3 regions of the Terrabacter sp. 2RAF25 genome follow, and region 2 is predicted to be linked to each of the others. Evidence: predicted binding sites of a transcription regulator. Region 2 holds the regulator's gene; each other region holds the start of a gene.

Region 1 (9,886 bases), on a different contig from region 2:
GCCGTGACGGCGATGCGGCCTGGTACGACGTCGTCGTCATCCTCGTCGGCCTGGCGAGCCTCGCCGGTGTCGGCATCCTGCTCGTCGGTGGGCGTGAGCGCGGCAGCGAGGCGCTCGTCGACGCCCTCGTGGGTGTCGGCGCCGTCGCGGTGGGCTGGCTCTGCGTGCACACCGTGTACGTGCTGCGCTACGCCCGGGTCTACTACGCGAGCCCGCGCCTGCCGATCGACTTCAACCAGGACGACGACCCGACGTTCTCGGACTTCGCGTACTTCTCGTTCAACCTCGGCATGGCCTACCAGGTCTCCGACACCGACCTGAAGAGCTCCGACATCCGGCGCGTCGTACTGGGTCACACGATGCTCGCCTACCTCTACGGCACCATCGTCATCGCCTCGACGATCAACCTCGTCGTGGGCCTCGGCGGGGCGCTCGGCTAGGACATTCCGGCACCAGTCGACCCGGCTCGTGGACACCCTCGCAGCGCAGGAATAGCGTTGCTTGGTTCACGTAGTACCGGGGGGTGGCGAGAGGAGCTGGACATGGGCGCAACAGAGGACATCGAGGTCGTGCGACGGGGTTTCGCGGCTTTCAGCGCCGGGGACATGGCGACACTCAACGACCTGTTCACCGAGGACGCGGTGTGGCACGTGCCGGGCACCGGCCCCCTCTCGGGAGCGAAAGAGGGACGCGACGGCATACTCACCTTCTTCGGCGAGCTGATGACCCGGTCGGGAGGCAGCCTGAAGGTCGACCTCGAGGACGTGGTCGGCGGTGACCAGCACACCCTCGCGATGAGCCACAACCGGGCGTCGCGCGACGCGAACACGCTCGACCAGCAGTCGGTGATCGTGTTCACGCTGCGCGGCGGGCAGGTGGTCGAGGCGCGTCAGTACTTCGAGGACACCGCCCTCAACGACGCGTTCTGGCAGTAGCGGCCGGGCCGCCGACCCGCCTCAGGAGACCCCGAGCCGGGCCTTCTCGTCCTTGACCCAGAGGCCGAGCAGGCCGCCGAAGTGGGCCATGAACTTGTCACGCTCGTGCGCCGGGTAGGTCGTCACGACCGTGGCTCGGAGCAGGTTCTCGAACGCGTCGGACTGGACCCACTCGAGCACCGCTGCGTCGAGGTGCGGCACGTATCGCTCGCACCAGGCCCAGTACTTGTCGGTCTCGAAGTACTCGTCGGCGATGGCGATGTAGCCGTCGAGCTTCTGCTCGTCGCTCAGGTCGTCGCGGTCGGCGACGTCGAAGTAGCGGCGCATCTCGAGGTCCATCGGGCCGCGTCGACCCGTGATCACGCAGTAGGCCGACCAGCGCACCAGCGCCTTGATGGCCCACGGGAAGTAGTAGTGCAGGGAGGTGACCGCGACGTCGGGGCACGCGTTGGCGTAGTCGATGGGGTAGACGTCGTCGCCCTTGACGAGCATCTCGCACGAGTTGAACTCCCAGCCGAACATCGCGTTGACGATGCGGCTTATCGCGGCTGCCTGGCGCCCGGCGGAGGGCTGCAGGAAGTCGTAGCTCACGGCATACCTGTTGTGCATCGGCTGCTCGGGGCGGAAGTCCATGACCATCGTCTCGGGACCGATCGACAGGGCCCGGGCGAAGTGGTCGTACTCGATGGTCGACTGGAGGTGCATGAGCATCTCGCCGGACTCGTCGTAGGCCTTGACGAGGTCCTTCTCGTCATTGATGCGCGAGACCCCGCGCCACCCGCCACCGTCGAAGGGCTTCATGTACATCGGGTAGCCGAGGTTGTCGGCGATCCGCTTGAGGTCGAATGGCCGGTTGTACTTCGCGCTGGTGTAGGCCCATCGCACGTTGTCCACGGGGTTCTTGTACGGGACGAGCCAGGTCTCAGGGACCTTGAGCCCCAGCCGCATCAGGGCCACGTAGGCGCTGTGCTTCTCCATCGACTGGAACGTGAAGGGGCTGTTGAGCAGGTAGGTGTCGTTCATCAGCGCGGCCTTCTTGAGCCACTCACGCGGGTGGTAGTACCAGTAGGCGAGGCGGTCGATGACGAGCTCGGTACGGACGGGCTGGCGCAGGTCGAAGGGCTCGATGGTGAGCCGTTCACTCGTCAGCTCGTGCGTCACGCCGTCGTCGGTCGTGATCGGGCCGACCAGCTTCATCAGCTCCTCGAAGGCGGTCGGCCAGTCCTCCTCGGCTCCCAGCAGCAGTCCGATCAGGTGGTTACGCGTCTGCGGCATGTGCCTCTCCTGCTCGACGGTTCAGGTGCCCCGATCCTTGCAGCAGTGTCAACAGGAAGGGGTCGAAGGCCGACTCCCAGTCACGCCAGTCGTGGCGCCCCGGGAGCTCGTGCAGCACGACGTCGTGGCCGGTCGCGGCGAGCGTCTGGGCCATCTGACGGTTGTTGGTCAGGTTGCCCTCGTCGAGGTTGCACGTCATGACGATGCGCGCGTCGGTGCGGCGCCTGCGGGCCCGGCGCACGCCCGCGACGAACGCCGTGACACGGTCCCAGAACTCGAAGTCCTCCTCGTCGTCGACGCGCTTGCGGAAGAAGGACCCCGACTGGAGGAACAGGGCGCCGAACGTGCCCGGGTGGCGCCACTCGGTCTGCAGCGACGCGAGCGCCCCGAGGCTCGCCCCCATGAGGGTGGGCCTGCCTGCGAGGGCGTATGCCGTCTCGATGGTCGGCAGCACGTGCCGGGCGAGCGCGTCGGCCCAGTCGGGGTTGGCGGCGTAGCGCTCGTTGCGCGCCCCGGGCTCGAGCAGGGCGACGCGGGTGGGCGGGATGCGGCCGGCCCCGGTGGCCCTGCGCAGGTCGGAGACGAGATGGGCGCGGCGGGAGTACTCCGGTCCGTCGTGCGCGACGAGCAGGGGTAGGGGCTGGTGGCGGCGGGTTCCGACGGGCGTCACGACGACGAGCTCGACGTCACCCACCGGGGTGCCGGTCACCGTCAGCCTGTTCCTGGCCATGGGCCAGACCCTAGGTCGAGCACCTGACCGCCGGCGACCCGAAGGCTGGGACGCGTCGACGAGTTCTTGCGAGATGGGCTGTGGCGCAGCCGAATTCGCTTTCCACATATTCGACTGACCCCTTGCGATCGAGTCGAACACCTGTTCTACTGGAAGGAGTTCAAGCACTGCCGAGAGGAGGGGTCGTATGCCGTACGTCGCGTCGTCACGAGCCTCCTTCGGCCTGCGCGGTGGCGGTTCGCCGCGGGTGATCGACGTGACCTGGGCGCGCGGCCCGGAGGCGTTGGGTGCGCCGCTGAGGCCGGTCCTCTCGGAGCGGCTGGGTCGCTTCGCGGGTGAGGTGGAGTACGCCCCGGCTGGCACCGCTCACCGGTGTGAGCAGGACGAGCGGTCTCGCTCTGTCGCGAAGACCGAGAGTCTGCTGCGGGCGAGCGAGCGGGTCATGGGCGAGATCGAGGCGCTCGAGGGGGCCAAGGCGCGGGTCGAGGCCGACCTGCTGGCTGCGTACGGGGCGTTGCACTCGATCCAGGCCCTGCAGGTCGAGGCGCTGCCCCGGGGTGGCAGTGCCGTGCGGATGGCGGCGTTGGTCTCGCCGGAGCGGGTCGTCGCGGAGGAGATCGCGCTGGCGACCGGGGTCGGGGTCGGTGAGGTGTCGCGGCGGCTGGCGTTGGCGACGGCCCCGCGGCGGCACCGGCGTGTCCTGGCCGCGTTGCGGGCCGGGGGCACGTCGTTGTACCGGGCGGTGCAGGTCGCGTCCGAGACGGTGCGGCTCTCGGATGCGGATGTCGCGGCTGTGGAGGAGGCGGTGCTGGCGCCGTCGCGGGACGGGCGCCCGGTGGGGCAGCGGACGTTCACGGCGCGGCTGACGCGGGCGGTCGCCTCGGTCGACGCGCGGGGTGCCGAGGAACGGCGGGCGCACGCGAAGGCCCGGCGTGGCGTGTTCGGGCGGATGGTCGGTGACGGGATGGGCTGCCTGACCCTCACGGCCGACGCGGGCACGGTCGCGGCGATCCTGGACCGGCTCGACACGCAGGCTCGCGCCGCACGAGGCGGCGGGGACCCGCGCACCCTTGACCAGCTGCGCTGCGATCTGGCCACCCACGCCCTGCTCCGCGACGCCCTGATCACGAGCAACGCCAGCCCCGCATATGCCGGCGCACCGGTGACGACGAAGTCCGTCGTGGCGGAGATCGAGAACGAGCCTGTGACGATGAAGTCCGTCGTGCCGGAGATCGAGAACGAGCCGGTCGCTCCGCCGGCGCCGTTCTCGGGTGATGCCGCGGCACGGGTGTGGCTGGTCGTGCCGTTCGAGGTCGCCACCGGTGCTTCCGACGCGGCGTGCGAGCTGCCCGGGCACGGCTGGGTCACCGCCGCCCACGCCCGCGAGCTCATGACCCGCCCGGGCTCGGTCTGGCAGACCCTGCCCGTCGACTTCGCCACCGGGGCCGCGATCACCAGACCCGGCAAGGCCTACCGGCCGACGAAGACCATGGTCGAGCACGTCCAGGCCGTCGACGGCACCTGCCGCGGCCCCGACTGCCAGGTCCCCGCCACCCGCTGCGACCTCGACCACGAGACCCCGTGGCCGCAGGGCGAGACGTCCGCGAGGAATCTCTTCGCCAAGCACCGGCTCCACCACAACGTCAAGACCGACGGCACCTGGACCAGCACCCAAGTCGCCGGCGACGGGCTCGAGTGGACCACCCTCACCGGCCGGACATACACGACCTACCCCCAGAACTGGCGCGAAGGCCTCGACCCGCCACCCGCCAACGGGCCGCCGGCGGATCCCGTGCCGGCACAACCTGATCCATCGCGATCCAACGCCCCTGACCCAGCCAGAGACGCCGACCTCCCGCCGTTCTGAGCCCTGTTGCCCTGAGCTCCCGCGCGCGGATGCGCTCCCGACCGCACGAACCGGTCGGGAGCGCACGCGCCTGTGCACGCATACCCGCACGGAGGCGGGGCGGGACGGCACAAGGAGCGGCGGACGCAGGCACCGGCGCGGCGCCTTCAGTCGTCGACGACCAGCGCAGCCACGTCGGGGACACCGAGCACGATGCGGGTGCCCGGCGGGGCCGACTGGACGAGCCGCAGCCGGGCCAGGGCCGGGTGCGCGTCGAGCAGCTTGGCTCCATTCGCGAGCGAACGCAGCGCCGCGGTCTCAGCGCGGGCGGCCTCGAGCTGGGCCTCCCCGCGACGTCGTGCGGTCGCCAGCTCTGCGGCAGCAACACGCAGCTCGACCGGCACGATGACGTCCTTGACGACGACCTCGGCCACCTCGACGCCGACGCGGCGGGCGACCTCGGCGGTCGCAGCGCTGATCCGCGCTGTCGGCAGTGCGGCGCCCCGACCCACGACGTCGTCCGCGGTCAGAGTCGCGAGCGCGTCACGGAGCGCGACCTGCGCCGCCAGATACACCGTGGCAGCAGGGTCCTCGGCGACCTCGGCGAACGCGACGGGGTCGCCGACCGCCCAGCGCACGACGGCGGAGACCCGCACCGACACCCCGTCGGACGCCAGCACCTCCTGCGGGGCAACCTGGATGAGGCGCTCCCGCAGGTCGAGGACGACGAGCCGCTGCGCGCGCACGCGACGGTGCCGCCCGGCCGGGAGCACCTGCTCGAGAACTCCCTGGCGGTAGCGCAGCGCACAGTGGCGCGGCTGGATCGTGAAGTGCATCAGGGACATCGGGGCGACCTCCTTCGCGGGTCAGCTCGTCTCGGAACGTGGGTGGTCTGGTGGACTGGTGGACGCCGCCGGCCGTCGGACGTGCGCTGCGGGGACCGGCCCCCGTGACGCGAGCGACACGGCACAGATCCGCAAGGCGACGCACGACGGGAGACGGCCGACGACGCCCCGGGGATTCGAACCCCTGGTGCCGGGCACCGTTACCTGGAGTGGGCGCTTTGACAGAGCGCTGCATCCGTGGGTGGGTCCGACGCGCAGGACCTCGTGTGGCACGCCACCTCGGCTGCTTGCCCACCCTGTGCATCCCAAGGATCGCCCGTCGACGCGACTGCGCGCCAATGGTTTTCGCCGGCCGAGTCCTCAGCGGTGCTGGCTGGAGACGTGGTCACGTGCCCGGAGCAGCCAGGCGAGCCGCTCGGCCGACGGCATACGCGAGGGGAGGCTTCGGTAGGCCTTCATCTGGCGACTGCCCATCATCAGCGTCTCCGAGCCAGGCATGGCGCCGAGCTCTGCCAAGGCATCACGACCGAGCTTGACGCCGATCTGCTCACCCATCGCCACCGCGAACACGTGGCCGTCGACGAGCGCTGCGAGCGCGCCGAACATGGGCCGCAGCTCGACGGAGTCGTCGACGCCGATGAGCTCGCGCAGCTCGTCGCGCGCACGATCCTCAGTGGATGGCACGAGCCCTACTTCTTCGGCTTCTTGACCTTGGGCGGCAGCGTCGCCACGTGGTCGCGGGCGCGGTCGACCCACGCGGCGCGGGCATCGTCGTCGAGGTCGGCGGGCAGCGAAAGGTAGCCGCCCATCGGCCGTTCGGCCGGACCGAACGGCCCGCTGCCGGGCAGCGCACGCAGCTCCTCGAGCCCGGTCGGGTCGAGCTTGACGCCGACGTTCTCGCGGAAGAGCCCCGCGAACATGTTGCCGTTGACGAAGGCGCCGAGGCTACCGAACATCGGCTTGACCTCGACGCCGGGCGCCTCGTGGACGAGGGACCGGAAGTGGGCCTTGGCCTCGTCGCTGTGCTTCGGCATCTGCATGGCCCCATCACACCACCGGGGGGCGACACTTGTCAGGGACCGACGTCGACCCTGCTCATGGACGCGTGCACGACAGCGAGGAAGACGGCAGCCACCAGCGCGGTGACGCCGCAGATCGCCCACACGGTCATGTAGCCCGAGAGCGACGCGTGCGCCGTCGCCTCCGCGTCGACGGACCCCGTCGAGGCCAGCGCGATGGCGAAGACGCTGGAGGCGAAGGCGCCGCCGATCATCTTCGTCGTGTTCGTCATGCCCGTCGTCAGGCCCGTGTGGGTCGGTGGCGCCTGGGCCGCGGCAGCGGTCGGCAGGCCGGCCACGAGCGCTCCCGACCCGAGCCCGGCGACCACCATGTTGGTCATGGTCTGGGTGAGGGTGTCGTGGAACGGCAGGAACAGCAGGTAGCCCACGCCCACGAGCACCGCTGCCACGACCATGGCGATGCGGGTGCCGACGCGACGAGCCAGCACGTGCAGCAGCAGCGCGCCGACTGCGAGGGACAGGACGTAGCCGCCGATGATGATCGACACCCGGCCGGCGCTTGCCCCGAGCCCGTAGCCGGTCACCGCGGGGTCGGTGCGTGCGAACGTCGACAACGGGATCTGGGCGCCGAGCACCGAGACGCCGAAGAGGAAGGCCGTCGCCTGGACCGGCCACTGGCCGGGGGTCGACAGGATGCGGAGGTCGACGAGCGGCCACGCGCACCGGAGCTCCATGCGCGCGTACGGCACGAAGGTGACGGCCCCGAGCAGCATGACAACCCATGGCCACACGTTCCCGGGACCCTGGATTCGCACCATGACCAGGCCCGCCATGACGAACCCCAGGGCCACGGTCAGCAGCGCGAAGGCGCGCCAGTGGACGCGGCCCTCACCCAGCGCGGGAGCGTCCTCGACGCCGAACCAGATCGCGACGAAGGCCAGCGTGACGACGATGGCGGGCAGCGCGAGCAGCCCTGTCATGCCGAGCGACTCGGCCAGCGCACCACTCGTCAGGGCGCCGGCGATGACGCCCAGCTCGAGCCCCGCGACGAGCAGTCCGGCGGCGCCACGGACGCGACTCTCCGCCCCGCCGGTGCGGCGGTGGATGATCGCCACCTCCATCGGCAGCCACACCACGTAGAAGCCCTGGATCGCCCAAGCGACGAGGAACGTACCGAAGTTCGGCGCGAACGCGACGCCCCACGAGGCCACCGCGGTGACGACCGTCGACAGGAGCAGCACCTTGCGGTGGCCGATGAGGTCACCGAGGCGCGCGAGGAGCGGCACGACGAGGGCCGACACGATGAGCTGCGCCGCCTCGAACCAGTTGACGTCGGCGTCCTTGATCGACAGGTGCCGGGCGATGTCGGTGAAGATCGGCGTGTAGTAGCCCTGGAGCACGCCGCTCGCGAGCTCGACGCAGATGAGGAAACCGACGACCTTCGTGATCGGGCTGCGGGCCATCGCCCGGGCCGCGTCGGAGACGACCGTGCTGTCGGACATACGGATCCTTCTCTCGCGCAGGGATTTCGGGAGTCAGAGCTGCTCGATGAGGCGGCGGTACCACGCGATGCCGTCGATGAGGTCGGCCACGCCGATGCGTTCGTCCACGCCGTGGATCGAGGCCCGCTGCCCAGCCGTCATCCGGAACGGCGTGAACCGGTAGACGCGCGGCCAGACACGGTGGAAGTGCCGCGAGTCCGTCGCCGCGAGCATCACGTAGGGCACCGCGACCGTGCCCGGGAAGACGTCCGTCAGGGTCGACTCCAGGAGGGCGTATGCCGTGTCGTCCGCCGGCGACACGGGGCTGGGTTCGTCGCCGCTGACGAGGCTCACCTCGACCTGAGGGTCCTTGACGGTGCGGCGAACCCGTTCGATCGCCCCGTCGACCGTCTCCCCCACCATGACGCGCATGTTGACGTGGGCCCGAGCGGTCGCGGCGATGACGTTCGCCCCCGGCGAGCCGGTCAGCTGCGTCACGGCGACGGTCGTCCGCGTCAGTGCCGCCGTCTCGTGCCCGAGGCGGGGCAGCACCCGGCAGAGCAGCGGACGCAGCAGCCGCGCGTTGCCGAACACGGCGGCATACGGCATACGGGCATGGGCGCCCGCGCGCACGAGCATCTCGACGGTGGCGTCGGGGAGGTGGCTCGGGAACGGCTTTCGCTCGAGGCGCAGGATGGCACGAGCCAGTCGCGCGGTCGCGCCCATCCGGCGCGGCGCGGAGGCGTGCCCGCCGTCGCCGCGGGCGACCAGCTCGACGTCGACCGTGCCCTTCTCGGACACGCCGATGACCGCCATCGGCGCGTCGACGCCGGGGAGCGCCCCCCGGACGATCGCACCGCCCTCGTCGATGACGAACCACGGCTCGACGCCCCTCTCGCGGAGGAGCGCCACGGCGTCCTTGGCGGCGCGCCCGGACACCTCCTCGTTGCAGCCGAACGACAGCCAGACGTCACGTCCCGGCACGACTCCGTCGTCGATGAGCCCCTCGACGGCAGCACACGTCGCGACGAGCGAGCCCTTGCAGTCGAGCGCCCCACGGCCCCAGATGAACCCGTCGACGAGCTCGCCGGAGAAGGGCGGGTGTGACCACACCGACGGGTCGTCCACAGGCACGACGTCGAGGTGCGCCATGAGCACGACCGGAGCCTCGCGAGTGCGCCCCGGCCACCGCACGAGAAGGGCATCGCCACAGATCCGCGACACCTCGCACACGTCGTGCAGCCGGGGGAAGCGCTGACGCAGCTCGGTGAGCAGCGTGTCGAAGGCGGAGCGGTCCTCCTTCTCGGCGTCCCAGTCGGACACCGTGGGGATGCGAATGAGGGCGCGCAGCGCCTCGACGGCAGCGTCGTCCCCGGTCATGGACGGGAGCGTATGCCACGCTGACGGCATGGACTACGGGCACGAGCTGCAGTTCGGGGTGTTCGCGAGCCCGGACGCCTCACGCGTCCACGAGACGCTCGAGCTGGCGCAGCTCGCCGACGTCCTGGGCCTCGACCTCTTCACGGTGCAGGACCACCCGTACAACGCGAAGCACCTCGACACCTCGACCCTGCTCACGGCGGTCGCTGCGCGCACGACGTCGGTGCGCGTCGCGGCGAACGTCGCCAACCTGCCGCTGCGCCCGCCGGTCGGCCTCGCCAAGGCGGTGGCCACGCTAGACGTCATCAGCGGCGGTCGGGCCGAGCTCGGCCTCGGCACCGGTGCCTTCTGGGACGCCATCGTCGCCGCGGGAGG
Region 2 (9,886 bases):
CCGTCTGGTGCGCGGGCCCGTCACGGGCCGCCTCGAGCCCGGTCACGAAGTCCGCGAGGGCTCCTGCGTTCTCGCGGGCAAGCTTGCCGTTGAGGACGTTCCGGTCGATGGACGACGTGATCTCGTGCACCTGGGGTGCGTCGTAGCCGATCCACGTGACGACGGCGACATCCTCCCCCTCTGCGATCGCCCGCGTCTCGGAACGCATCCTGACGAACGTGTCGTCGTAACGCCCCAGGTCTGCACCCACCATGGTGGACAGGCCGCCCACGAAGGTGACGACGTGCTCGGCACGGTCGACGTCTCCCACGGCGACGACGGCCTTGAGGTCGGGCTCCCGAGCGTCGAGGAGAAGCAGCTTTCGCGGCGCCCCGTCACGGCGGGCGAGGACGTCACGCACCGCGCGTATGCCGTCGAGCTGCTCCTGTGCTCGCGTTCGCTCGGCGGCGTTCCAGGGCGACGCCTGGCGCTGCGCCTCGCGTGCCCGAGCGGTCGCCGTGCGCTCGGCCCGGTCGAGAAGGACCAGGTTCGCCTCGTGGCGCGCGGCCGCCGGCACCCCGTCGCGAGGACCCACCCACTCAGGTCGCTCGCGAAGGGCCTGGTGTCGCTCCTCGTCAGTGAGGGACCGCCACCACGCCGCCGACGCGAAGACGCCGGCGGACGCCTGGGGCGGCACCGTCAGGTCGCTCCCTTCGAGGTCGGAGTCGGTGGTCGACTCAGCCGCCGGTCGAGCCGTCGATCCCGCCGCAGCGAGAGAGGTGGCTCCTCGCGCCGCGGCCAGGAGCGCGCGGTGCAGGTCTTCGTCGGTGCGGGTGGCCGCGCGCCGAGCCTGCTGCAGGCAGGCGTGGACCTCGGCCTTGAGCAGGTCGTCGAGGCGCGCTCGGTGCGACTCCCCGACCGGGTCGCCGAGGGAGGATCGCACCGGGAGGAACAGTCGCCCGTCGGCGTCGACCCAGGCACCCTCGTCGGACGCGCGGTGGTCGGCACGCCCGACCAGCTCGAGCGCGCTCTGCAGGCGTTGGGCGGCGTGGGCCACGGCGTTCGCCGCCACCGCGATGCTGCTCGCGAGCTGACCCAACCCGGCGACGACGGTGCCGTAGCGGTCGGCCGCGGCGCCCGAACCGGCACCGGTCCAGCGGGGCGCGGCCGAGCGGCGCCACAGCACCAGCTCGGCGAGCACGACGAGCCGGCACCGCCGCTGTTCCAGCCGCCGGCTCACCTCGAGCAGCAGCTGCGGACGGGAGGCGCGGATGTCGCGCACGGACAGGCCCGGGCCCACGGCCGTGGTGCTCACCGCGTGCCGTCGGCGGCGGCGCCACGTGCGTCACGCCGGGTGGCGCGGAGCGCTTGCCGGGCCACCTGTTCGACGGCGTCGTAGCCGTCGGCGGCGAGGCTGACGCGGCGACCGAGCTCGCGCAGCTCCCACTGTGCCGTCGACAGCCGCGCCTGCCACGCAACCGCCACCTGCGACAGCCCCGAGGCGCAGCGACCACCCGGCAGGGCGATCGCCACCGGCCGGAGGTCGTCGGCCACCCCGAGGCGCCGCACCTGCCCCAGCACGTCCTCGATGGTGGCCACGCTCTCCCGCAGTGCCGCGGTGTCGATCTGGTATCTCATGACCTGCTCCCTTCCCGAGGCCAGCCACGCTAGGTCGCCGACTCGGGGCCCGGCTGGCGTCATCCACAGGCTCGGGAGGGTGGTCGTGACACGGCAGCACCCCAGACCCAGAACGCACACAGCAGAACGCCGCACCCCCTTCAGGGGTGCGGCGTCCGGGCGGCGACGGCGGGGTCGAAGCGCCGTCACCGCCAGCCGCTGGAGGTGGAGCCAACGCGGCCGATGGGGTGGGTCGAGACGAGCGGGAGCCGGCCGGGCGGCATACGCAAGGAAGCCTCAGGCCCAGGGGGCTCCCGTTGTCAGCGACTCGGGACGACGAGCTGCTGCCCGACGTGTATCTCGGTGGTGCTGAGGCTGTTGGCGACCTGGAGCTCGACGACACCGTCGGCGACGGACAGCTGAGGCAGCTCCCGCGCGGCGATGCCCGACAGCGTCTGACCCGAGCCGACCGTGACCGTGTGGGAGCCGGAGGACGCCGAGGCCAGCTGGCCGGCCAGTCCGACCGCCAGCAAAGAGACGAGCGCGGCGACGAGGAGCGCGACCACGAGCCGACCGAACCGGGTCAGGCGCAGGGGCGGCTGGGCGGCCCGGGCGGCACGGACGGCCTCACGCCCGGTCGGCACCAGCACGAGGTGCGGACGGGCCGCGGGCTGCTCTGTGGTCTGCGGCTGACGAACGGCCTCGAGGACGATGGCGCTCATGGTGACCTCCCCTTGCTCCTGAACTGGCGAACATGTGTTCGATAGAACGTCTGTACGATTTGTAGCACGTATGTTCGAGGAAGTCGAGACACGCATCGAACAGGTGTTTGGCAACTGTGTTCGAACCTCGTTACTCTTTCCTCACACCACACACCTCACCAGCCACCACTGACACTGGCCCTCGAGCGGTCCTCGAGCACTTCTCACGCGGTCTCGAGCCAGGTTCAGCACACGGTCTGACGAGCCGACGAAGGGGATCACCATGGGCGTGACCGAGCTTCCCGATCGCGAGACCGGCGACGGACTGACCGTGCGCCAGCGGCGCGTGCTCGAGGTGATCCGCAACTCCGTCGACCGCCGGGGCTATCCGCCGAGCATGCGCGAGATCGGTGACGCCGTCGGCCTGGCGAGCCCCTCGAGCGTCTCCCACCAGCTCAACGCTCTGGTGACCAAGGGTTACCTGCGCCGCGACCCCAACCGCCCGCGCGCCCTCGAGATCGTCTCCCCCGACGCGACGGCCGAGGAGGTCGGCTACCGCAGCGGAGACCACTACGACACCGAGACCGACTCCGGCGACGCCCGTCCCGAGGCGTCCTACGTGCCCGTCCTCGGCCAGATCGCGGCGGGCGTCCCCATCACGGCCGAGCAGGTCGTCGAGGACGTCTTCCCGCTGCCGAAGCAGCTCGTGGGCGAGGGCGACCTCTTCCTGCTCAAGGTCAACGGCGACTCCATGGTCGACGCCGCCATCTGCGACGGCGACTGGGTCGTCGTGCGCCAGCAGCAGCACGCCGACAACGGCGACGTCGTCGCGGCAATGCTCGACAACGAGGCCACCGTCAAGACGTTCAAGCGCGTCGACGGTCACGTCTGGCTGATGCCGCACAACGAGGACTTCTCCCCCATCGACGGCGACCACGCGACGATCCTCGGCAAGGTCACCGCCGTGCTGCGCCGCATCTGACGAGCGGGGTCGCCCGCCGCGGCGGGGGCCCGCTTCCAGTAGGCGTATCGCCTCGGCGGGCGCCACACTCTGACGAGTGAGTCCTGCAGAGGAGACCGCCATGGCAGCCGGGCGCACCCGCGACGTCGTCTACACCTACCGCTACCTGCGGGGCGCGATGATCGCGCTGTTGCTCATGCTGCTGCTTTCGGTGGGCTACGAGTGGTGGTGGGAGACCGGCCACACCTGCTGGCTCGGCTCGATCAGCGCCTACTACTACACGCCCGCGCGGACCGTCTTCGTCGGCTCCCTCTGCGCCCTAGGCGCGAGCCTCATCGCCTACAAGGGGCACTCGTCCGAGGAGGACGTGCTGCTCAACTTCTCGGGATTCATGGCGTTCGTCGTCGCCATGGTGCCGACCGTGCCCGACGACCGCTGCGGGCCGAACGCCTACACGCAGACACCGGCCGAGATCGCGGCGGCGGTGCGCAACAACATCTGGTCGCTCGTCGTCGTCGCCGTGATCGCGGCCGTCATCGTCGCAGCGCTCAAGCGGGGCGCCGTGCGGCGCGATGCCGCTGCGCGACCGACGACGCGGTCGGTGCTCGTGACCCTGGGGTGCGCGGGCGTTCTGCTGGTGGAGCTCACCCTCTTCCTCGTCCTTCGCGACCGTTTCATCGCCCTGAGCCACGGCATCGCCGCGGCAACCATGGTGGCCGGGGTCATCGCCGTCATGGTGCTCAGCGCGCTGCGCACCGAGGCGCGCCACCGGGCGGTCGGCGACGACGACGACGGGCGGGGCTATCGCCGCATCTACCTCGCCATCGCGGTCGCACTCACCGTCGCCTTGGCCGCCACGGTCGTCGCGGCGCTGACGGTCAGGGGCTTCGCCCACCTCGTCCTCGTCGCCGAGGTGATCGTCATCGTGCTCTTCGCGACGTACTGGGGCGTCCAGACGAAGGAGCTGTGGGACCTCGGCGAGGTCTCAGCCGACGAGGCGCGCGACCTCGGGTCCCGCGTCGAGTAGCCCTCTGCGGCTCACGACAGGGGCGTCGGTTCGCCGAGCGACCCGAGCCACCACGTGCCCGCGTCGCCGTACTCCGTCCGCTCTTCCGCCGTCATGGTGGCCACGACCCGCAGCCAGGACTCGGCGCGAGCGAGCCGTCCCAACTGCAGTGCCGCGGGCAGCGCCCGGCGGAGCCGGGTCGCGGGAACGACGTCGCTCCACACCTCGAGCCCTGCGTCGGCCACCCGTCGCAGCCGTGGGTCGTCGGGGGCTGCCTCGAAGCGGTGCACAAGCACGTTGAGCGGGATGAACAGTGCGGTGAGGGGGTGCGTCAGCACTGCGTCGCCGAAGTCGAAGAAGCGCATGCCCCCCGGCCTGGCGAAGACGTTGTTGGGGTGCAGGTCGTTGTGCACGAGGTTCACGCCCGTCCCGAGGGCGTCGAGCTCCTCGCCCCAGCGTGCGACCGTGGGGAGGAGTCGGTCGAGCCTCGCTGCCACCTCCGGCCCCATCCGCCGCGGGTCCCCCTCGGGCAGCGCGACCAGTGAGGCCGTCCTCCCGCTCACGTATGCCGCCGCGTGCGTCGGGTGGAGCAGTGCTGCGCCGGCCGCCTCGAGCTCACGCTCGTGCCCGACGAGCTCGCGCTGCAGGTGCATAGCCTCCGCGGCGACGCGGCACCACGCGTCGACGTCGTCATCGGCCACGGTGTCGGCGAAGACCGGGCCCTGGTCGGGCGCGAGGTGCAGGCCTCGCTCGAGGTCGGCGGCGACGACCGGCACCACCCGGTCGGGGGCGAGCCGGTCGAGGACGACGAGCAGCGCGGCCTCGAAGGACTGGTGCGCGCAGTTCTGCTTCGCCCAGTAGGTCGTGCCGTCGGACGCCAGCGCACGCCACACCGTCGACCATGGTCGCTGGTGGACGGGCTCGAGACGGACGAGCTCGCTGCCGAGCCCACCGAGGGCTTCCTCCAGCCACGTACGGAGCTCGGCGGCGAACCCCTCGGACGCCCAGCGCACGGAGGGGCCGGGCCCCTCCTCCGGCAGGGCGGCATACCTCCTCGGCGGGTCGTCGGGGCGGTCCGCACCGCCCTCCGAGTCAGTGGCCGAGGGCATCGCGCAGCTCGGTCAGGGTCTGCCCCAGCGGCGCGTGGAGGCGGATCGTCGCCTCGGCGTCAGCGCGGGTCGCCGACCGGGTGACGATGGCGACGGGCACGGCGCGCTGGTGGGCGCGGCGCACGAAGCGGTAGCCACTCATGACCGACAGCGACGAGCCGAGCACGAGCACGGCGCCGGCCGCTTCGACCAGGCCGAAGCAGCGCTCGACGAGCGCCTTGGGCACGGACTCGCCGAAGAAGACGACGTCGGGTTTGACGGTGTCGTTGCCGCAGACGAGGCAGCGCGGCGCGTGGAAGGACTCGACGAGGGCGTCCGCCAGCACGATGTCACCGTCGGGCCGCACCTGCTCGCCCCACTGGGACCCGACCGAGGTCGCGGCCTCGGCGAAGCGCGCCATGAAGCCAGGGTTGGCCTCGGTCATCCTCTCGTGCAGGCCGATTCGTGAGGTGTACTCGCCGCAGGTCAGACACACGGCGCGCTCCAGCGACCCGTGCAGCTCGACGACGTCGGTCGCGCCCGCTGCCTGGTGCAGGCCGTCGACGTTCTGCGTGATGACCGGGCCGACGTAGCCGGCTCGTTGGAGGTCGGTGACGACCCGGTGGCCCTCGTTGGGGGACGCGGCGTTGAACCGCTGCCAGCCGATGTAGCTGCGGGCCCAGTAGCGACGACGAGCACCGCTGCTGCCCGCGAACTCGCCGTACGTCATCGGCTCGACCCGGCGCGTCCCGTCGGGCCCCCGGTAGTCCGGGATGCCCGACTCGGTGGACAGGCCCGCGCCGCTCAGGACGACCACGCCGCCGGCGCTGACGAGGTCGACGAGGTCGTCGAAGGTGCCGAGGTCGTGCGTCTGCAGCGGCAGCGTGCGCGACGTCGACAGCCGGGTTGTTGCGCCCGGAGCGCCCGTGGCGCCTGTCGCGTCCGTCGCCCGAGGAGGTATGCCGGTCGGCTGGTGCACCCGGCCAGCCTACGTGGGCGACGCGACCTCGCTCGAGCGCGAGGAACGCGCAGGATTCCATAATCTTCGGTTATGATCGGTGCATGATCGACGCTGCCGGCCTGCGGGTCATGAAGGCCATTGCCGACGAGGGAAGCTTCACCAGCGCCGCCAACGCGCTCGGCTTCACCCAGCCGGCCATCTCCCAGATGGTGCGGCGCCTCGAGCAGCGCACCGGCACGGTGCTCGTCGAGCGCTACGGTCGGCAGGTCCGGCTCACCGAGGCCGGGCAGGTGCTGGCCCGCCACGCGGTCGGCGTCCTCGCCGCCCTCGACGCCGCCGAGGAGGAGATCAGCGCGATCGCGGGGCTGCGCGCCGGTCGCGTGCGCATGCAGGCCTTTCCTAGCTCGTCGGCGACCCTCGTGCCCCGCACCCTGGCGATCCTCAAGGCGAGGCACCCCGACATCACGGTGACCTTCACCGAGGCAGAGCCGCCCGAGTCGCTGGCCGCCCTTCGCAACGGCGACTGCGACGTCGCCGTCGCGTTCGCCTACGAGGGCGGTGACCTCGGCGAGCTGGAGGAGGACCTCTCGCTGCTCGTCACCCGACGCCTCATGGACGACGAGGTGCGCCTCGTCGTGCCGGGCTCCCACCCCCACGCCCGCGACGCGGCCGCCGTCCTCACCGACTTCTCGGATGACGAGTGGATCGCCGGCTGTCCCCGGTGCCGCGGCCACCTGCTTTCACTCGCCGACACGGCCGGCTTCCGGCCCAACGTCGCCTTCGAGACCGAGGACTACGTGGCGCAGCTCGGCCTCGTCACTGCCGGCCTCGGCGTGGCGCTCGTCCCCGACCTCATCCTCACCGCGGCCAAGCACGACGAGGTCGCGACCCTGCCGCTGTCGCCCGCTTCACGGCGCCAGATCCTCGCAGTGACCACCCCCGACCTGCAGCGCGTACCGGCCGTGGCGGCGGCGCTCGATGCGCTCTGCGAGGCCGCCGGCGCCGATCCGGCGACCTCCACGGCCGAGCTCGTCGGCGCCAAGGCCTGACACTCACACCCTCCGCGCCGCGCCGGACGCCTTCGTGACCGGCAGAATGCGGACATGACACGGGTTGCTCTCGCCGCCACCGGTCCAGCTCCGCTCGAGGCCGGCCTCGAGGCCGCGGCCGACGGCGGCAACGCCGTCGATGCCGCGATCGCGGCGGCACTCAGCGCGATGAGCACCGAGCCGGGTGTCGTCAGCCTGATGGGCGGCGCCTACGTCAACGTGTGGCCCGCCGGCTCCGATCCCGTCGTCGTCGACGGCAACGTCGAGATGCCGGGCCGCGGCCTCGACGCCTCGGCCTTCGGTCACGGCGTGCGCGAGGTGCGCACTGACTACGGCGGCGGCGTCACCATCGGTGCCGGGCACGGCTCGGTCGCGAACTCCGGTGCCCTGCAAGCCCTCTCGCTCGCACGAGACAGGTTTGCCCTGCTGCCGTGGCGCCGGCTCGTCGAGCCGTCAGCGCGAGCCTGCCGCGACGGGTACCGCATCGGGGCCGCCGCAGCGCTCTACCTCGGCATCGTCCGGGACACCCTCTTCGGAGCCGACGCCGAGGCGCACGCCCTTGTCACCGGTGCCGACGGCGGCGCCGTGCAACCGGGAGAGACCTGCCTCAACATCGACCTCGCCGACATCCTCGAGCTGCTTGCCGTGCAGGGCGTTTCGCTCTTCACCACGGGCGCCGTCGGTCGGGTGCTCGTCGACGACATGGCCGCGAACGGAGGGCTCGTCACGGCAGCCGACCTGACGGCATACGAGGCGGTCGTGCGCGCCCCGACGATGCGGGCGGTCGGCACCTGGAGCGTCGCCCTCAACCCGCCACCCTCAGTGGGCGGCCCGATGCTGGCGGCGATGCTCGGGCAGCTCGCCCGCCACGAGCACTGGACGTGGCCCGAGGTCATCGACATCCAGCGCCACGTCCTCGCCTATCGGCTCTCGGTGCACGACCGGTCGCGCGACCTCGACGCCGACGGTCACGCCCTGCTGGAATCGGTCGAGCGCCACGGGCTCGCCGGCCTGCCGACGTCGGCCTCCACGGCCCATGTGTCCGCTGTCGACGAGCACGGGAACGCTTGTGCCATAACGATGTCGAGCGGATACGGCGCGGGCATGGTCATCCCCGGCACCGGCATCCTGCTCAACAACGCGCTCGGCGAGCCCGAGCTCAACCGGCTGGGGCTGCACGCCGTCCCGCCCGGAACCCGGCTCGCCTCCAACATGGCTCCCACGACCGCCCGGAGCGCGATGGGGTCCGCGCTCGCCGTCGGCTCCCCCGGTGCCGACCGCATCACGACGGCGCTGATGCAGGTGCTGGGCCGCAGCCTGCTGCTCGGCGACGACCTTCAGCACGCCATCGACGCACCGCGGCTGCACGTGCGGTTCCTCGATGACGGCTCGCCGCGCGTCGAGCACGAGCCGTCCGACGAGATCGCCGCGGCCGCCTCGGCCGGAGGCCTGCCCGCGCACCGCTACCCGGGACCCCACATGTACTTCGGGGGCGTCGGCGCAGCCCTGCTCGGAGCCGACGGCCTCGTCGCGGCCGGCGACGCGCGGCGGGAGGCCGCCGTCGGGGTATCTCCTTGATGGCTGACGCCAACGCACCGTGTCCCCGTGCGACGGACGTCACCCGGCACGCCACCCATCCGGGTCGCCGCCGGCGCCGAACATCTCGCGTCGACCCCTACGAGAGGCCACCTGCGATGACCATGACCGACGACCGCCCCGACGCCGACGCCTCCCTGACGGCGGCGCCGAGACCCGCACGACCCGACGCGGTCGCCGCGCGGGTGGCCGCCGTCGTCTCCCCGCTCTTCGGGGGCCGGCTTCCGGTGCGCCTCAAGGCCTGGGACGGCAGCGTCGAGGGGCCGACTGACGCCCCCACCGTCGTGCTGCGCGACCCGGCGGCGCTGCGGCGTCTCGTGCGCCATCCCGGCGAGCTCGGACTGGCCCAGGCGTACGTCACCGGTGAGCTCGACGTCGAGGGTGACCTGCTCGACGGGTTCCGACGGGTGTGGTCGAGGGCGCGCTCGCTCTCCGGCGGCCGACCGTCCGCCGCGATCCTGGCCTCCGTGGCGAGGACCGGCATCAAGCTGGCGCTCGACCTCGGGGTGGTGGGGCTCCCGCCCGAGCCGCCCGTGTCGCAGGCGCGCCTCCGCGGTCGGCTGCACACGAAGTCGCGCGACCGGAGCGCCATCGAGCACCACTACAACCTCTCCAACGACTTCTACGCGCTCATCCTCGACCCGCACATGGCGTACTCCTGCGGCTACTGGACGAGCACCGGCCCCGGCTACACGGTCGAGGACGCCCAGCGCGACAAGCTCGACCTCGTCTGCCGCAAGCTGGGCATCGAGCCCGGCGGGAGGCACCTCGACATCGGCTGCGGCTGGGGCTCGCTCTCGCTGCACGCCGCCGAGCAGTTCGGCGCGCACGTCGTCGGCGTGACGATCTCGAGCGAGCAGAAGGCGTTCATCGACGAACGCATCCGCGAGCGCGGGCTCCAGGGTCAGGTCGAGATCCGGCTGCAGGA
Region 3 (9,886 bases), on a different contig from region 2:
TGCACCTGCGCACAGAGGAGGAGGACCCAGGCCTGCCCAGCCTCGGCGCCCTGTCCGAGCCGGAGGCCTCGGCCCGCATCATCGAGCGCATGCTCCGGGCGAGCGGCTACCCGGAGGCCACCGTGGCGTCGAGCACGCCCAACGTCCTGCGCTACAAGCCGGGCAGCCGGTGCACGATCCACTACGACCTCACCTACGACCCGCCGTCCGCCCGACTGCCGCGGCCGGTCGTGGCGAAGACGCACCAGGGCGACAAGGGTGCGGTCGCCCACGAGGCCATGACTGCGCTCTGGCGCAGCGACCTCGCACGAGGGGAGCACGTGCTGCTCGCCGAGCCGCTCGGCTACCTGCCGGAGGAGCGGGTCCTGCTCCAGGGCCCCGTCCCCGAGGACCGCACGCTCAAGGAGCTTGCCCGGCTGGCGTTCGAGCAGATGGACCCGAACCTCCTCCAGGGGCTGCGGACCGAGCTGCGGCGGACGGCGGTCGCCCTCGCCGCGCTCCACTGCAGCGGTGCCCGCTACTCGCGGTCGGTGGGCTGGACGGACTGGCTCGCCGAGACCCGCGAGATGCTCGACCGTCTGGCGCAGACCGTGCCCGAGCTGCGTGAGGCCGGCGACCCGCTCATCGACCGCCTCGAGGCTCTGGGCCTGGCGACCGACCCTGACCCGGCCGTCTGCGCACACCACGACTTCCGGCCGGCGCAGGTGCTCCTCGCTCGAGGACGCCTGGCCTTCATCGACTTCGACGGTGCCGCGATGGCCGAGCCCGGCCTCGACCTGGGCCGGTTCCGCGGCAAGCTGCGCGACATCGGCGTCACGGCGCTCGCCGCGTCCCCGGAGGGCTACCGCCCGGACCTGCTCGAGGACCGGCTGGCGCTGCTCGACGACCTCTGCGACCTCTTCCTGGACGAGTACCGCGAGCACGCGCCCGTCTCGCCGGAGCGGGTGGTGCTCTGGGAGACCATCGACCTGCTGATGGCCCTGCTGCACACCTGGTCGAAGGTGCGCCTGCTGCGCGTCGAGCCCCGGTTCGCGATCCTCCGCCACCAGCTGCAGACAGCCGACCTCACCCCACCTCCCTGATCGAGAGAACACTCCGTTCAAGGATCCCCGCAATCGAGAGAACACTCCGTTCAGGGACCCCCGCAATCGAGAGAACAGTTCGTCATGTGGCGGACTGCTCTCTCGGTTGGGCGCTGTGGATCAGCGGAAACGGGACGGGAACTGGGCCACGATCCCGGCACTGAGCTGGTCGGCCATCATGAGGATGTGGGCATGGATGGCCTCGTAGTCGGCGACGCTCGCGGCGTACTGACCATGCAGTTCGTGGGCTGCCTCGGCGAGGGTCTGGTCGAGGTGCGTCTTCATGTCAGCGCGCATGAGCTTCTGGGGCCAGGACCTCGGGTTCGCGGCGGCGAGGAAGTCGGCGATCTCGTTGCCGTTGGCGTACCACCGGGCGTTGGCCGCGTTGAACGCCGTCGTGTCCCCGGCCTTGGCCGCCGTCAGCACCTCGACGGCGATGGTGATGTGGTCGTGCAGTAGCGCGGTCAGACGGCTGCCCGCCGCAGCGCCGTAGAAGGGCGCGATCGCAGCACCGATGTCGCGCTGGTTCTGCAACAGCCGGCCAGCCGTGGCGTCGAACCCGGCCGACCCGTCGGCGAAGGTCACGATGGCAAGCCGCGTCCACGTGACGTGGTCCTCCCAGAGCTTGCGCATCTGGTCGTGGAACGCGGTGCGCGTGGTCTTCGCTGTGGCGGAGGCCGCGTGCTCGTGGGTCACCGCGGTCGTGTCGACGGCTCGGGCCGAGACCATCCCGGATGCCAGCACGACACCGAGCAGAGCGCCCAGGGCGAGGGCCACCAGCGAGACCATCTGTCGCCGAAGCATTCTCGTGCGAGTCATGTCGTTCCTCCTGTCGGGTGGCCGACGTGGCCACACCTGTTGGCGGCACGACATGCACTGGTTCTTACCTGCGGCCTCGGTCGCCGCCATCGGCGCGTCCTCGTGAGGCCCGTTCGGCGGCTTCGCCCTATTCGAATCGCTTGAGTACGCCGCCCCTTCGAAAGGGCTGCATCGTCGGGTCCAAGCGTCGTTGAGGATTGAGCCAATTAGGCTGGCCTGCAAGCCAATTCGTGTGGACAGCTCTTCCGTAAGCGTTCGAACACCTGTACGATAAGGGCATGAGCAGCGCACAGCAGATCGAGCAGGACTGGGACCACGTCGCGTCCCTGGCCGCCGACCTGCACGACGCGCACGCCCGCCTGGTCGACTTCGTCGCGACGGTGCTGAAGCAGGGGTCGTGGCAGGCGGCCGGGCTGCGGTCACCGGAGCACTGGCTGATGCTGCGGGCTGGGCTGTCCCGCGGCCAGGCCGCCGCGGTCCTGCTGATGGCGCGCCGGTCCGGTGAGCTGCCGACGACGGCGGCGGCGTTGCGGGCCGGCCGGATCAGCCTTGACCAGGCCGCCGTAGTGGCCCGGCACACCCCCGCCGCGTACGACGAGAGCGTGGCGCAGTTCGCCGCGCACGCAAGCGTCACGCAGCTGCAGCGGTCGGTGGCCCGCTACGACTTCGCGCTCGAGCCGGCCACCGTCGACGAGAGCGGCCGGGTCCTCCCCGGCGAGAAGACCCCCGCCGCTGCCGCGTCAGACCACCCCGACCACCCCGAAGCCGACGAATCCGCGGTGCCGGTCGAGCCGGTCGAGCCGGCCAGCTTGTCGATGGGGTACGCCGACGGCCGGTTCCGGCTGCGCTACGACGCGCCCGCCGAGGTCGGCGCGGTCGTCGAGGCCGCGCTCGCCGAGGTCAAGGACCACCTCTTCCACAGCCTGGCCACGGATGCCGACGGTGGAGGCGATGGTGACGTGCTCGACCCACACCGGCACGTCACCGACGGTGGCAGCCCCCGGGTCACCTGGGCCGACGCGCTCACCCTGGTCGCGACCCGCTCCCTCGACACCGCAGGCATCACCAGCACTGGCGGGAAGGGTGGCGAGGGCAGGGCGGATGGGGCGGCGCGGCGGGCCCGGTACCGGGTCCAGATCCACCTCGACACCGACGGCGGCTGGCTCACCGGCCAACCCAGGCTGCCCCGGCACATCATCGACGGCCTCACCTGCGACGGCACCCTCACCCCCGTCTGGGAAAGCGGCGGCCATCCCGTCAACGTCGGCCGCGCCCACCGCGTCGTCCCCCACCGCACCCGGGTCCTGGTCCTGGACCGCGACCGCGGCTGCCGGTTCCCCGGCTGCGGCACCACGCGCCACCTCGAGGTCCACCACCTGACCCACTGGCGCGACGGCGGCCCCACCGACCTGGCCAACCTGCTCGGGCTGTGCCCGTTCCACCACGACGGGCACCACCGCGGCGAGTTCACCATCACCGGCGACCCCACCAGGGCTACGGGCTGACCTTCACCACCCAGCACGGCCTGCACATCGGATCACCCCCACCACCACCAGACCCGACGCCGCAGCTCGAGACGGTCCCCGACCTCAGCAGCGACAACATGCAGCGGCCGAGGTCACGGCTCGGCCGGCAGTACGCCGCCCCCACCGGCGGCACCCTCCACCTGCACCTCGTCGAGTTCACCCCCACCTGAGACGTCGCATCCGCAGGGTCGCCCAGGGCAACACGGGTCACCACAGCCGTTCCCGGAGCCATCACGAACGCCGGAGCGATTGCTGCCAGCCGACCCTCGGCTGCTCACTTCCCGGCGTTCGTGAGCCGGACCAGGCAAGCGCCCTCACGCGCGAAGGGGACGAGGCCGACCACGACGTCGTCGACGCCGGACCGGTCGAGGGTTGCCTGCAGCATCTCTGCGTGCATCGTGCAGACAACCTCCGGGTGCCGGCGGGCGGAGCGGAGCACGGGGCACGTGCGCAGTGCGACGTCGCCGGTCGGGTCGACCTGGGGTGAGAAGCCGGCCGTCGTCAGCACCGAGACGACCTGGTCGACGGGGCGTGCTGCGGGCCTGCGACTGCCTCTGTCCCGTGCGTCGGGTTCGCTTGCAAGCTGGGCCGCCCAGTGACGGCCGATGGCCCGGGCGTGCACCTCTGCGTCGGGTGTCGTCGACAGGTGCTCCGCCATGGCGAGGACGAGCTCGTCGGTGGACACGGGCCGGGCGACGTTCACCGCGTCCACGACCAGGCGCCCCCGATCGGTCAGGCGGTGGCCGTGGGCCGGGCGTCCGCGCGCGCCGCTCTCGATGTCGACCCGCTCGACGAGGCCTGCGTCGACGAGGCGCCCCAGCTGCGCACGCGTGGAGTTCGGATGGCCGCCGAGGACCTCGGCGAGCTCGGCGATGGTGGCCGGTCCGCTGCTGGCGTCGCGCGTCGCCAGCGCCGAGAGCACCTTCTCGCGGGCGGCGGGGAGGTCGGGAAGGGGCACGGGACCGCTGCCCTCCGGTGCCGCGTCGAGGTGTCCGCGGGCAGGCAAGGGCATCCTCACTGGCGCGGGCGCGTTCCGTCGGCTATTTTCCACACTGGCAGTGTATTAAATAGTCGTCCCGCCCGCATCCCCGAGGAGCTCACGTGACCGTACCCACCCCCCTTCCCGTCTCCGACGTCAGCCAGCCCGGGTGCGCGTGCGGCTGCGTCGACAGCGGCGAGCCGGAGCTCGACGTCCGCCCGATCCCGCACGCCCTGCGGCACGCAACCGTCTTCGGCGCGCTGGGCGCCGTGTCGCCCGGTGGTTCGATGCGCCTCGTCGCGCCGCACGACCCGAAGCCGCTGTTGGCCCAGATCGCGGAGCGCGAGGGACCCGGCATCGAGGTGACCTACCTCGTGCGCGGCCCGGAGGCGTGGACCCTCCGGCTCACCCGCCACGCCTGAGCTCCTCACCGCCTCGACCCCTCAGCCCATGTCCCGCGGCGAGCAGCAGACGAGCACCCCACCGGCACAGCGCCCGGTGGTGGCCGACCTGCCCGGTCGCGGTGCGTGGGCGCTGCGCGACCACCCCACCACGCTGTGGCTGAGTGCCGCCCTCGTCGTGGCGGCGTTCGGGCGAGGTCTCCCCGCGGCCGACTGGCTCGTCATCCACCTCGTGCTGCTCGGGGCCGTGACCCACGCGGTCATGGTGTGGAGCACGCACTTCGCCCAGGCGCTGCTCAAGACGCCTCCCGGGCTCGACGACCGACGCCAGCAGGGGCGCCGGCTCGCCCTGCTCCTGCTCGGGTCGTCCCTCGTGCTCGTGGGTGTGCCGGCAGCCCTCTGGCCCGTGACCCTCGTCGGCGCGGCCTGCGCGGCGGCCTCCGTGACCTGGCACGGCATCGCGCTCTGGCGCCGGCTCCGATCCGCCCTCCCCGGCCGCTTCCGCGTGACCATCCGCTACTACCTCGCCGCCACGGCCTGCATGCCGGTCGGCGCGACCTTCGGAGTGCTGCTCGCACGGCACCCTGCGGACCCGTGGCACTCGCGGCTCATGGTCGCCCACTCGGTGACGATGGCGCTGGGGTGGCTCGGCCTCGTCGTGACCGGAACGCTCGTCACTCTGTGGCCGACGATGCTGCGGGCGCGCATGGACGAACGCGCAGAAACCCTTGCTCGACAAGCCCTTCCGGGCCTCCTGGCAGGCCTTGTCACCGCGGTGGGCGGCGCTCTGGCAGACCTGCGTGCGCTCGCCGTCATCGGACTCCTTGCGTATGCCGCCGGGCTCGCCTGGTGGGCCCGTGCCCTCATCGCCCCGGCCCGTCGCAGCGTGCCTCGCCGCTTCGCCACGGTCTCCGCAGCGTGCGCGCTCAGCTGGTTCCTCGCGAGCGTCATCACGGTGGCGGCCCTGCTGGCGCTGCAGCCCGACTGGACGAGCATCGGAGGCCGCTACGAGTCGGTTGCCGTGGCGCTGGCGGTCGGCTTCGCGCTGCAGCTCGTGCTGGCCGCCCTCAGCCATCTCGTCCCGAGCGTCCTCGGTGGCGGGCCGTCGGCGGTCCGGGCCGGCCTCGCCCGGTTCGAGGGAGGGGCGCCGACCCGGGTGGTCGGCCACAACCTCGGTCTGTTGCTCTTCCTCCTGCCGCTCCCGGACGCGACGCGCGCTGCCGCTGCCGTCGTCGTCGGCCTGTGCGTCGCGGCCTTCCTGCCTCTTACGGTGCTGGCGGTGCTGGCGTCCGTCCGGGCGCGGAAGGCGGCCGGGGCGGCCATCCCTGGTGCTCCGACCATGCGAATCAGCAAGCAGGAGAGGCCCTTCTGGTTTTCGCCCCAAGTGCCGGCAGCCATCTCGTGCCTGGCTCTGGTGGCCGTCGTCAGCATCGGTCTGGGCGGTGCGGCCGCAGGTGGGGGTCCCGCGGATGCCGTGGTCTCCACCGGCCACACGACCACCGTCCACGTGGTGGCGGAGGGGATGCACTTCACGCCGAGCTCGGTGGACGTCCCCCGCGGTGACCGACTCGTCATCCGGCTGTCCAACGCGGACCGCACGACCGCCCATGACCTCGTCCTCGCCGATGGGACGCGCACGCCTCGTCTCGCCCCCGGCGCCACTGCCGCGCTCGAGGTCGCGGTCGTCCGGGAGTCGATGGACGGCTGGTGCTCCGTGGTGGGGCACCGACAGATGGGCATGGTGCTCCACATCCGCACCGCAGGCGCCCCGGGCGCCACCGCGGACACCGGGGCCGGGACGCCACCGGCAGCCACCGGCACGATGCACGCTGACCACGAAGGGCTGTCTGCTGCCCCCACGCCGTTCGACCCAGCGCTCCCACCCCTGACGGCGGGGCGCACCCATCAGGTGACGCTCACGGTCGGAGAGGCGGAGCAGGAGGTCGCGCCGGGCCGGTGGCAGCGACGGTGGACGTTCAACGGCGCCTCGCCCGGGCCGACGCTCCACGGGCGCGTCGGTGACGTCTTCGAGGTCACGCTGGTCAACCACGCCACGATCGGGCACTCGATCGACTTCCACGCCGGGTCGCGCGCGCCCGACGAGGTGATGCGCACCGTGCCGCCGGGTGCGAGTCTGACCTACCGGTTCACGGCCACCCGGGCGGGCATCTGGCTGTACCACTGCTCGACGATGCCGATGTCCGCGCACCTCGCCGCCGGCCTCGTCGGGGCGGTCGTGATCGAGCCGCCCGAACTGCCCGCCGTCGAGCGCTCCTACGTGTTCGTCCAGTCGGAGATCTACCTCGGGACCAACAGCTCCAAGGGTTCGGCAGACGAGGTCGACGCCGCCAAGGCTGGGGCAGACACCCCGGACCTCGTCGCCTTCAACGGCGTGGCCGACCAGTACGACACGTCGCCGCTGCCGGCACAGGTCGGCCAGCGAGTTCGCTTCTGGGTGCTGGACGCCGGGCCGAACCGGGCGACGAGCTTCCACGTCGTCGGCGCCCAGTTCGACACGGCATACGCCGAGGGTGCCTGGCTGCTCCGGCCCGGCGCGTCCCGCGGCGGCAGCCAGTCGCTGTCGCTCGGCCCGGGCCAGGGCGGCTTCGTCGAGACCGTCTTCGACGAGCCCGGGCACTACCCCTTCGTCAGCCACGTCATGGCGGACGCCGAACGAGGGGCGCACGGCATCGTGCAGGTGCGCCCGTGACCACCACACACGATGGGACCAGCTGATGTGCAGCTACTGCGGGTGCGCCGACCTCGAGGTCATCGGACGGTTCATGGCCGAGCACGAGCACATCGTCAACCACCTCGGCGAGCTGCGCCGCTCCATCGACGACGAGCCCCGGCGGCGCGCAGCAGTGGACGGGCTCGCCGCACACCTCGACCCGCACGTCGCGGCGGAGGAGGTGGGCCTCTTCACCGTGCTGAGCCGCGACGAGCTCTTCACCGACCATATCAGTGGCCTCTGCGAGGAGCACCACGAGCTCGACGACCTGCTCGTGCGGATCGGGGCGGGACAGGTGGATCTCTTCCCTCGGTTCGAGCATCTCCTGCGCGAGCACATCGATCGCGAGGACAACGGGCTCTTTCCCGCCGCAGCAATCCATCTCGGCGGACCCGAGTGGGCCGAAGTCGAGTCCCTCACCCCATCCAGCGGAGGAGTGCCAGGTGAAAACTACATCGGGTCGTAGCCCTAGTCACACAGGTCACACCCGTGCCAAGGTGCAGGTGAAGGCGGCCCTGAGGGCTGCCTGTTGCAGCAACGGAGCGCAAGGGAGTGCGACCTGTGTCTGAGAGAACGTCCAAGGTGAACCGAGGGAGCGGCAGCCTGTCCGGGGCCGCGAGTCCCGGCATCGACGGCCCTGCCTCCTCGGCCCTGCTGAAGGCTGGCCGGTTCTTCACCCGGTGGGACGAGTCCGCTGACGGCAGAGCGGTTTTCAGGGAGGGCGGTCGAGCGGGCGACGTGTTTTACCGCGACCGCTGGAGCCACGACAAGGTCGTCCGCTCGACCCACGGGGTCAACTGCACCGGTTCCTGCTCGTGGAAGGTCTACGTCAAGGACGGGATCATCACGTGGGAGACGCAGCAGACCGACTACCCGTCCGTCGGCCCTGACCGGCCCGAGTACGAGCCGCGTGGTTGCCCGCGAGGTGCGGCCTTCTCCTGGTACACCTACTCGCCGACCCGGGTGCGCTACCCGTACGTGCGCGGTGTGCTGCTCGAGATGTACCGCGAGGCCAAGGCGCGGCTCGGCGACCCGGTCGCCGCGTGGCACGAGATCACGACCGATCCCGACAAGCGCCGCCGCTACCAGAGTGCCCGCGGCAAAGGCGGGCTCGTGCGTTCCTCGTGGGGCGAGGCCGTCGAGATCGCCGCCGCGGCCCACGTGCACACCATCAAGGAGTACGGCCCCGACCGCGTCGCCGGCTTCTCGCCGATCCCCGCGATGTCGATGGTCTCGCACTGCGTCGGCACCCGCTTCATCCAGCTCATCGGCGGCGTCATGACGAGCTTCTACGACTGGTACGCCGACCTTCCCGTCGCAAGCCCCCAGGTCTTCGGTGACCAGACCGACGTGCCCGAGTCGGGCGACTGGTGGGACGCGACCTACCTGATGATGTGGGGCTCCAACGTCCCCGTCACCCGCACGCCCGACGCCCACTGGATGGCCGAGGTCCGTTACCGCGGAACGAAGGTCGTCACCGTCAGCCCCGACTACGCCGACAACACGAAGTTCGCCGACGAGTGGATGCCCGCCCAGGCGGGAACCGATGCCGCGCTGGCGATGGCGATGGGGCACGTGCTGCTCAAGGAGTTCTTCGTCGACCGAGAGGTCGACTTCTTCACCGACTACGTGCGCACCTACAGCGACCTCCCCTTCCTCATCCGCCTCGAGCCCCACGAGGAGGCGTATGCCGCCGCCTCGGGCGACGGAGCGACGGCTCCCTGGGTGCCGGGCAAGTTCCTCACCGCCACCGACCTCGCCGCCGAGAGGAGTGCCGCTGCCGACGAGGACGCTTGGAAGACAGTGCTGCTCGACGAGTCGAGCGGTCAGCCGGTCGTGCCGAACGGCTCGATGGGCTTCCGCTACGCCGACTCGGGGAAGGGCCGCTGGAACCTCGACCTCGACGGGGTCAGGCCGGCGCTGACCATGACCGGGCCGGGGGCCGAGCAGGTCGAGGTGCTGCTGCCGGCCTTCCTCGAGCCCGACGGCTCGGGCTCGGTGCTGCGGCGAGGCGTGCCCGCCCGCCGCGTCGGGGGCCACCTCGTCACCACGGTCTTCGACCTCATGCTCGCGCAGTACGGCGTCGCGCGCGACGGGCTGCCGGGCGAGTGGCCCAGTGGCTACGACGACGTCGAGTCGCCCTACACCCCAGCCTGGCAGGCCGAGGTCACCGGCGTGTCGGCCGAGCAGTGCATCCGCATCGCCCGCGAGTTCGCGACGAACTCCGAGCAGTCGCAAGGCCGCTCGATGATCATCATGGGCGCCGGCATCTGCCAGTGGTTCCACGGCGACGCCACCTATCGCGCGATCCTCTCGCTCCTCATCCTCACCGGGTGCATGGGCCGCAA

The links. The regulator LexA, encoded in region 2, represses DNA repair genes until DNA is damaged. The targets are predictions, from matches to a motif close to TCGAACANNTGTTCGA.
Region 1: a site for LexA is predicted at 3,074-3,089, ahead of AB4091_RS08515 (HNH endonuclease signature motif containing protein). Genes of this name have one in related genera too.
Region 3: a site for LexA is predicted at 2,157-2,172, ahead of AB4091_RS00705 (DUF222 domain-containing protein). Genes of this name have one in related genera too.

The regions. Positions count from the first base shown of each region.
Region 1 is NZ_JBFRGJ010000002.1:1,122,592-1,132,477, reverse strand. Features, by position in the region: gene AB4091_RS08535 (DUF1345 domain-containing protein) at 1-440, shown strand, start outside; gene AB4091_RS08530 (nuclear transport factor 2 family protein) at 543-935, shown strand; gene AB4091_RS08525 (ATP-grasp domain-containing protein) at 957-2,210, opposite strand; gene AB4091_RS08520 (alpha/beta hydrolase) at 2,194-2,940, opposite strand; gene AB4091_RS08515 (HNH endonuclease signature motif containing protein) at 3,128-4,807, shown strand; gene AB4091_RS08510 (SPFH domain-containing protein) at 4,954-5,631, opposite strand; gene AB4091_RS08505 (TfoX/Sxy family protein) at 5,992-6,315, opposite strand; gene AB4091_RS08500 (TfoX/Sxy family protein) at 6,321-6,671, opposite strand; gene AB4091_RS08495 (MFS transporter) at 6,704-8,152, opposite strand; gene AB4091_RS08490 (M20/M25/M40 family metallo-hydrolase) at 8,186-9,511, opposite strand; gene AB4091_RS08485 (LLM class flavin-dependent oxidoreductase) at 9,540-9,886, shown strand, end outside.
Region 2 is NZ_JBFRGJ010000008.1:207,345-217,230, reverse strand. Features, by position in the region: gene AB4091_RS18805 (alpha/beta hydrolase) at 1-1,294, opposite strand, end outside; gene AB4091_RS18800 (hypothetical protein) at 1,291-1,617, opposite strand; gene AB4091_RS18795 (LysM peptidoglycan-binding domain-containing protein) at 1,917-2,318, opposite strand; gene lexA (transcriptional repressor LexA) at 2,581-3,279, shown strand; gene AB4091_RS18785 (hypothetical protein) at 3,356-4,285, shown strand; gene AB4091_RS18780 (phosphotransferase) at 4,297-5,373, opposite strand; gene AB4091_RS18775 (Sir2 family NAD-dependent protein deacetylase) at 5,357-6,331, opposite strand; gene AB4091_RS18770 (LysR family transcriptional regulator) at 6,415-7,362, shown strand; gene AB4091_RS18765 (gamma-glutamyltransferase) at 7,417-8,940, shown strand; gene AB4091_RS18760 (class I SAM-dependent methyltransferase) at 9,057-9,886, shown strand, end outside.
Region 3 is NZ_JBFRGJ010000001.1:146,431-156,316, forward strand. Features, by position in the region: gene AB4091_RS00695 (phosphotransferase family protein) at 1-1,082, shown strand, start outside; gene AB4091_RS00700 (hypothetical protein) at 1,203-1,901, opposite strand; gene AB4091_RS00705 (DUF222 domain-containing protein) at 2,180-3,406, shown strand; gene AB4091_RS00710 (helix-turn-helix transcriptional regulator) at 3,702-4,433, opposite strand; gene AB4091_RS00715 (DUF2249 domain-containing protein) at 4,529-4,828, shown strand; gene AB4091_RS00720 (multicopper oxidase domain-containing protein) at 4,857-7,517, shown strand; gene AB4091_RS00725 (hemerythrin domain-containing protein) at 7,543-8,004, shown strand; gene AB4091_RS00730 (nitrate reductase subunit alpha) at 8,142-9,886, shown strand, end outside.